DNA from 3 places in the Lysinibacillus sp. fkY74-1 genome. Region 3 is predicted to be linked to each of the others. Evidence: a T-box and tRNA genes for the amino acid it is inferred to sense, from the RefSeq annotation. Region 3 holds a T-box; the other regions hold tRNA genes.
What was found. A T-box is a leader RNA that pairs with one kind of tRNA and senses whether it is charged. The one in region 3 lies ahead of tyrS (tyrosine--tRNA ligase), so its partner is inferred to be a tRNA-Tyr.

Region 1: it encodes a tRNA-Tyr, which carries the amino acid that the T-box ahead of tyrS (tyrosine--tRNA ligase) is inferred to sense. The anticodon was not compared.
Region 2: it encodes a tRNA-Tyr, which carries the amino acid that the T-box ahead of tyrS (tyrosine--tRNA ligase) is inferred to sense. The anticodon was not compared.

The regions. Positions count from the first base shown of each region.
Region 1 is NZ_CP170173.1:3,868,121-3,870,348, reverse strand. It holds rRNA gene ACE1MS_RS19215 (23S ribosomal RNA) at 1-131, shown strand, start outside; rRNA gene rrf (5S ribosomal RNA) at 244-359, shown strand; tRNA gene ACE1MS_RS19205 (tRNA-Asn) at 376-452, shown strand; tRNA gene ACE1MS_RS19200 (tRNA-Ser) at 458-549, shown strand; tRNA gene ACE1MS_RS19195 (tRNA-Glu) at 574-648, shown strand; tRNA gene ACE1MS_RS19190 (tRNA-Val) at 668-743, shown strand; tRNA gene ACE1MS_RS19185 (tRNA-Met) at 769-845, shown strand; tRNA gene ACE1MS_RS19180 (tRNA-Asp) at 849-924, shown strand; tRNA gene ACE1MS_RS19175 (tRNA-Phe) at 941-1,013, shown strand; tRNA gene ACE1MS_RS19170 (tRNA-Thr) at 1,024-1,099, shown strand; tRNA gene ACE1MS_RS19165 (tRNA-Tyr) at 1,109-1,192, shown strand; tRNA gene ACE1MS_RS19160 (tRNA-Trp) at 1,216-1,289, shown strand; tRNA gene ACE1MS_RS19155 (tRNA-His) at 1,302-1,377, shown strand; tRNA gene ACE1MS_RS19150 (tRNA-His) at 1,422-1,497, shown strand; tRNA gene ACE1MS_RS19145 (tRNA-Gln) at 1,502-1,576, shown strand; tRNA gene ACE1MS_RS19140 (tRNA-Gly) at 1,583-1,657, shown strand; tRNA gene ACE1MS_RS19135 (tRNA-Cys) at 1,666-1,739, shown strand; tRNA gene ACE1MS_RS19130 (tRNA-Leu) at 1,787-1,867, shown strand.
Region 2 is NZ_CP170173.1:233,776-236,003, reverse strand. It holds tRNA gene ACE1MS_RS01170 (tRNA-Glu) at 226-297, opposite strand; tRNA gene ACE1MS_RS01165 (tRNA-Asn) at 299-375, opposite strand; tRNA gene ACE1MS_RS01160 (tRNA-Ile) at 383-456, opposite strand; tRNA gene ACE1MS_RS01155 (tRNA-Gly) at 461-534, opposite strand; tRNA gene ACE1MS_RS01150 (tRNA-Phe) at 541-616, opposite strand; tRNA gene ACE1MS_RS01145 (tRNA-Ser) at 621-713, opposite strand; tRNA gene ACE1MS_RS01140 (tRNA-Ala) at 727-802, opposite strand; tRNA gene ACE1MS_RS01135 (tRNA-Pro) at 812-888, opposite strand; tRNA gene ACE1MS_RS01130 (tRNA-Arg) at 904-980, opposite strand; tRNA gene ACE1MS_RS01125 (tRNA-Lys) at 999-1,071, opposite strand; tRNA gene ACE1MS_RS01120 (tRNA-Gln) at 1,085-1,159, opposite strand; tRNA gene ACE1MS_RS01115 (tRNA-His) at 1,169-1,244, opposite strand; tRNA gene ACE1MS_RS01110 (tRNA-Trp) at 1,288-1,361, opposite strand; tRNA gene ACE1MS_RS01105 (tRNA-Tyr) at 1,366-1,449, opposite strand; tRNA gene ACE1MS_RS01100 (tRNA-Thr) at 1,457-1,532, opposite strand; tRNA gene ACE1MS_RS01095 (tRNA-Asp) at 1,543-1,618, opposite strand; tRNA gene ACE1MS_RS01090 (tRNA-Val) at 1,623-1,698, opposite strand; rRNA gene rrf (5S ribosomal RNA) at 1,710-1,825, opposite strand; rRNA gene ACE1MS_RS01080 (23S ribosomal RNA) at 1,891-2,228, opposite strand, start outside.
Region 3 is NZ_CP170173.1:3,454,950-3,457,177, reverse strand. It holds gene ACE1MS_RS16970 (transglycosylase domain-containing protein) at 1-463, opposite strand, end outside; T-box leader at 566-774, shown strand; gene tyrS (tyrosine--tRNA ligase) at 860-2,128, shown strand; gene ACE1MS_RS16960 (cobalamin-binding protein) at 2,181-2,228, opposite strand, start outside.

The DNA.
Region 1 (2,228 bases), 410 kb from region 3:
CCCCTCAAGATGAGATTTCCCATTACGCAAGTAAGTAAGATCCCTCAAAGACGATGAGGTAGATAGGTTCGAGGTGGAAGTGTGGTGACACATGGAGCTGACGAATACTAATCGATCGAGGACTTAACCAAAAAGTTTGAAGCATTCAATGAACCGTTTATCCAGTTTTGAAAGAATAAAATTATTATAATATACTTGTAATTTTGATAAAATATGTTATAATAAGTAATGTCTTTCAAATAGTCTAGTGATGATGGCAAAGAGGTCACACCCGTTCCCATACCGAACACGGAAGTTAAGCTCTTTAGCGCCGATGGTAGTTGGGGGCTTCCCCCTGTGAGAGTAGGACGTCGCTAGGCTGTATACTAAAATTATTCCGAAGTAGCTCAGTTGGTAGTAGCACCTGACTGTTAATCAGGTTGTCGCAGGTTCGAGTCCTGCCTTCGGAGCCATTCTTGGAGAGTTGTCCGAGTGGCCGAAGGAGCACGATTGGAAATCGTGTAGGCGGTTAACACTGTCTCAAGGGTTCAAATCCCTTACTCTCCGCCAGCACTTTTAATTATTCCAAACGAAGGCCCCTTGGTCAAGTGGTTAAGACACCGCCCTTTCACGGCGGTAACACGGGTTCGAATCCCGTAGGGGTCACCATTCATTTTTATACCCAGATGGAGGATTAGCTCAGCTGGGAGAGCATCTGCCTTACAAGCAGAGGGTCGGCGGTTCGAGCCCGTCATCCTCCACCATTTTAAAAACAACATATATCATTAACGCGGGGTGGAGCAGCCTGGTAGCTCGTCGGGCTCATAACCCGAAGGTCGTTGGTTCAAATCCGGCCCCCGCAACCAAATGGTCCCGTGGTGTAGCGGTTAACATGCCTGCCTGTCACGCAGGAGATCGCCGGTTCGATCCCGGTCGGGACCGCCATTTTTTTATAATATATGGGTCAGTAGCTCAGTTGGTAGAGCATTAGATTGAAGCTCTAAGTGTCGGCGGTTCGATTCCGTCCTGACCCATCATTTTTTTGCCGGTGTAGCTCAGTTGGTAGAGCAACTGACTTGTAATCAGTAGGTCGTGGGTTCGACTCCTATCGCCGGCACCATGAATTCCCGGAGGGGTAGCGAAGTGGCTAAACGCGGCGGACTGTAAATCCGCTCCTTAGGGTTCGGCGGTTCGAATCCGTCCCCCTCCACCAGTTTTATTTTTTTGTTTTTAAATAGGGGCATAGTTCAACGGTAGAATAGAGGTCTCCAAAACCTTTGGTGTGGGTTCGATTCCTACTGCCCCTGCCAATTTATTTTATGGCGATTGTGGCGAAGTGGTTAACGCACCGGATTGTGGTTCCGGCATTCGTGGGTTCGATTCCCATCAGTCGCCCCATTCAAGAATAAAGTAAATTTCATAATAATAACTATAATATAATGGCGATTGTGGCGAAGTGGTTAACGCACCGGATTGTGGTTCCGGCATTCGTGGGTTCGATTCCCATCAGTCGCCCCATAGTTGGGGTATAGCCAAGCGGTAAGGCAACGGATTTTGATTCCGTCATGCCTAGGTTCGAATCCTAGTACCCCAGCCATTTTTTGCGGAAGTAGTTCAGTGGTAGAACACCACCTTGCCAAGGTGGGGGTCGCGAGTTCGAACCTCGTCTTCCGCTCCAAGTATGATGGCGGCATAGCCAAGTGGTAAGGCACAGGTCTGCAACACCTTTATCACCGGTTCAAATCCGGTTGCCGCCTCCATATTTTTACTGCTAATCGGTTTATCCGATTTTTTTTATCTCCATTATGCCGGTGTGGCGGAATTGGCAGACGCGCACGACTCAAAATCGTGTTCCTTTGGAGTGTCGGTTCGACCCCGACCACCGGTATCATTACGTACATATACGTTACATTTAGTAAGTTTAGAAAGCTCACAAACCTTGATAATACAGGGTTTGTGAGCTTTTTTCATTTTTGGGGATACGATAAGAATTGAAATCATTTTACACACTTCAGGTAGAAGACATTGATATATAAGGCTTTTTACTACATTCCCTATCCTTATCACCGGTAACGAGGTTAGCGTAATAATATAGCAATAGTTGTGTAGGAAGATTAGTTAAAGAAGGTAGTTTTTAAGTGAATGGTGCATTGTCAAAAAAATAATATATTACACAATAAGTAAGTTTCAATGGAAAGGTTGGAGGTGATTTTTATGAAGAAGGTATTAGTGGACAACAAGATGAATTT
Region 2 (2,228 bases), 1.4 Mb from region 3:
TGAAAAAACATACATATTTCATATATGAAATAGTTTGTTCAAATTTAACATGAAACAATGTTCCTGTAGTGATTGAAATGGAATTGTAACGCTTCCTAGAAAGAGAGGGATTATTAGAAGGAAAGGATTTAGACCTAACATTAAAAAGCAACTAAACGTAGCTTTGATGTCTGTTATGAAGAATATAAAAAAAGCATGTAACACACAACTGTGCTACATGCTTGATGACCCGTACGGGATTCGAACCCGTGTTACCGCCGTGAAAGGGCGGTGTCTTAACCACTTGACCAACGGGCCGTGGCTCCGAAGGCAGGACTCGAACCTGCGACAACCTGATTAACAGTCAGGTGCTACTACCAACTGAGCTACTTCGGAATAATGATGGGCCTAAATGGACTCGAACCATCGACCTCACGCTTATCAGGCGTGCGCTCTAACCAGCTGAGCTATAGGCCCATTTTGGAGCGGGTGATGAGAATCGAACTCACGACATCAGCTTGGAAGGCTGAGGTTTTACCATTAAACTACACCCGCAAATAATGGTGGGTCAGGACGGAATCGAACCGCCGACACTTAGAGCTTCAATCTAATGCTCTACCAACTGAGCTACTGACCCGAAATGGAGGAGGTAGAGGGATTCGAACCCCCGCGCGGTGTTACCCGCCTGTCGGTTTTCAAGACCGATCCCTTCAGCCAGACTTGGGTATACCTCCAAAAATATTAAAATGGTGGAGCCTAGCGGGATCGAACCGCTGACCTCCTGCGTGCAAGGCAGGCGCTCTCCCAGCTGAGCTAAGGCCCCATTTATAAATGGTCGGAATGACAGGATTCGAACCTACGACCCCTTGGTCCCAAACCAAGTGCTCTACCAAGCTGAGCTACATTCCGATAACATGAATAAATTGGCGCGCCCGACAGGAGTCGAACCCATAACCTTCTGATCCGTAGTCAGACGCTCTATCCAATTGAGCTACGGGCGCAAAAATAATAAATACTGATGAGCCATGAAGGACTCGAACCTTCGACCCTCTGATTAAAAGTCAGATGCTCTACCAACTGAGCTAATGGCTCGTAAAAGAAAAAATGGCTGGGGTACTAGGATTCGAACCTAGGCATGACGGAATCAAAATCCGTTGCCTTACCGCTTGGCTATACCCCAATTTTAAAATGGGGCGACTGATGGGAATCGAACCCACGAATGTCGGAACCACAATCCGATGCGTTAACCACTTCGCCACAACCGCCACTATATAATAACAGCCATATATGAACGAGTACCTCAATACCTGGCAGGGGCAGTAGGAATCGAACCCACACCAAAGGTTTTGGAGACCTCTATTCTACCGTTGAACTATGCCCCTAAAATGGTGGAGGGGGACGGATTCGAACCGCCGAACCCTAAGGAGCGGATTTACAGTCCGCCGCGTTTAGCCACTTCGCTACCCCTCCAAGGGAATGGTGCCGGCGATAGGAGTCGAACCCACGACCTACTGATTACAAGTCAGTTGCTCTACCAACTGAGCTACACCGGCAATAAAAAAATGGCGGTCCCGACCGGGATCGAACCGGCGATCTCCTGCGTGACAGGCAGGCATGTTAACCGCTACACCACGGGACCAAAATGGTGGAGGATGACGGGCTCGAACCGCCGACCCCCTGCTTGTAAGGCAGGTGCTCTCCCAACTGAGCTAATCCTCCATAAAAAATAAGCGAAGCGACGTCCTACTCTCACAGGGGGAAGCCCCCAACTACCATCGGCGCTAAAGAGCTTAACTTCCGTGTTCGGTATGGGAACGGGTGTGACCTCTTTGCCATCATCACTTCACTTATTCAATTGAAAGCTTGTTCTTTCAAAACTGGATAAACGGTTCATTGAATGCTTCAAACTTTTTGGTTAAGTCCTCGATCGATTAGTATTCGTCAGCTCCATGTGTCACCACACTTCCACCTCGAACCTATCTACCTCATCGTCTTTGAGGGATCTTACTTACTTGCGTAATGGGAAATCTCATCTTGAGGGGGGCTTCATGCTTAGATGCTTTCAGCACTTATCCCGTCCACACATAGCTACCCAGCGATGCCTTTGGCAAGACAACTGGTACACCAGCGGTGTGTCCATCCCGGTCCTCTCGTACTAAGGACAGCTCCTCTCAAATTTCCTACGCCCACGACGGATAGGGACCGAACTGTCTCACGACGTTCTGAACCCAGCTCGCGTACCGCTTTAA
Region 3 (2,228 bases):
AGCCACCTGTCTGTGTAGCAGAATTCGTAACATCTTGTAATAAGCCTCGTACAACCGCTTTTGGTACAATGCCGTTATGTTCACGGAAATACTCATCTTCTGTTGCCAGTACTGCATTAATAACATCTGGTGCAACATTTTTTAGTGAAGTTTCGCGGCGATCTAAATCTGTCCGTAATTTTCCGATATAAATATCGTTGGCAAAATAAATTTCACTTGTTTCTTCATAGCTAAAAATTTGATCTCGCAATTCATCTTTTGAGCGTAAAGGCTCTTCTTTTACAAGAGAAGCGAAATAACCAGCTCCTACTGAACCGACAAATACAGTGCCAACCAATGCAAAGACTAAAAATAGTAAAAATAAGTTCCAGGTAACGCTACCTGAAATACGTAATTTCTTCATCCATTTTTGTTCAATTAATGTATCGATCTTTGCATTGATTTTTTCAATCCAATCCTTCAATGTATCGACCTCCTAAAATCTTGTTTATTATAGCACATATTGTTTTAGCTCGAACATAGTTATTGACTTTGAAATAGATTCGTATAGAATAATGTTTATAGTTTTCTAGTGATGAAGAGTTTGGAGTAGTTTCTATATTCCCTGTTTAGAGAGCCAGTGGTTGGTGAAAACTGGTCATAATGTAGAGACGAATTACGTGCTTGGAGCTTAGACGTGCGCGCCTGCGATAAAGGCGGTTGAATGAAGTGGAAGGTGGATGACATCTTCAAGCCGGGTGGTACCGCGTTAATTTACAATTTAACGTCCCTGCATGCAATTGTTTGCGTGTAGGGATTTTTTTATTTCATGAACTTGTCCATGCACGTAGCGAATTTCAATCAATTAGGAGGAATCATCATGACAAACGAATTATTACAAGATTTAGAATGGCGTGGGCTGCTATACCAACAAACCGATGCTGATGGTATGGCAAAACTATTAGAAGAACAGTCCGTCTCTTTATACTGTGGTGTTGATCCAACAGCAGATTCTATGCATATCGGGCATATTGTCCCGCTTTTAACATTACGTCGCTTCCAAAAAGCTGGTCACCGTCCAATTTTACTTGTGGGTGGGGCTACAGGCATGATTGGAGATCCATCAGGTCGTTCAGAAGAGCGTCAATTACAAACTGTGGAGCAAATCGATAAAAATGTTCAAGGGATTCGCGGTCAACTAGAACGAATTTTTGACTTTGCTGAAGATGGTAATGGCGCTCAGCTTGTGAACAATCGTGACTGGATTGGCAATATAAATACGATTGAATTTTTACGTGATTATGGGAAATTAATTAATGTTAACTACATGTTGGCAAAAGATACAATTGCTTCTCGTCTTGACACGGGGATATCTTTTACAGAGTTTGCTTATACATTAATTCAAGGGATTGATTACAATCATTTATACAACCACTACAATTGTCGTATTCAAGTAGGTGGCTCTGATCAATGGGGTAATATTACAACAGGTTTAGAGGTTATTCGTAAGACACATGAAGAAGAAACTAAAGCCTTTGGGATTACGATTCCATTAGTAACGAAAGCAGATGGTACGAAATTTGGTAAAACAGCTGGTGGTGCTGTCTGGTTAGATGGTAAGAAAACATCTCCATATGAATTCTATCAATTTTGGATCAATGCTGCTGATGCAGATGTCATCAAATACTTGAAAATATTCACTTTCCTTACTCGTGAAGAGATTGAAGCATTAGCTGTTTCTGTAGAAGAAGAGCCACATTTACGTAAGGCTCAAAAATCACTTGCTGAGGAAATGACACGATTAATTCATGGTCAAGCGGCGTTAGAGCAAGCTATTCGCATTACAGCAGCTTTATTTTCAGGCGATTTAAAAGCACTTTCGGCTGAAGAAATGAAGGATGCCTTTAAAGATGTTCCTTCTATTGAAATGGCAAAAGAAGATAAAAATATTGTGGACCTTCTTGTAGAAGCTGGTATCTCATCATCGAAACGTCAGGCACGTGAGGACGTTTCGAATGGTGCAATTAGTGTCAATGGTGAAAAAGTGACGGATTTAGAATATGTAGTCGATGCAAAGGATCGTCTAGAGGATGCCTTTAGCATTGTTCGTCGCGGTAAGAAAAAATATCATATGGTAAAGTTTGTATAATGATTTTAATTTAAACAACATCCCCGATCATAAAGGGGATGTTGTTTTTTTATTATAGAAAACTTGGCGATTTTATGTGTTCATATTGCTGAGGGTGCAG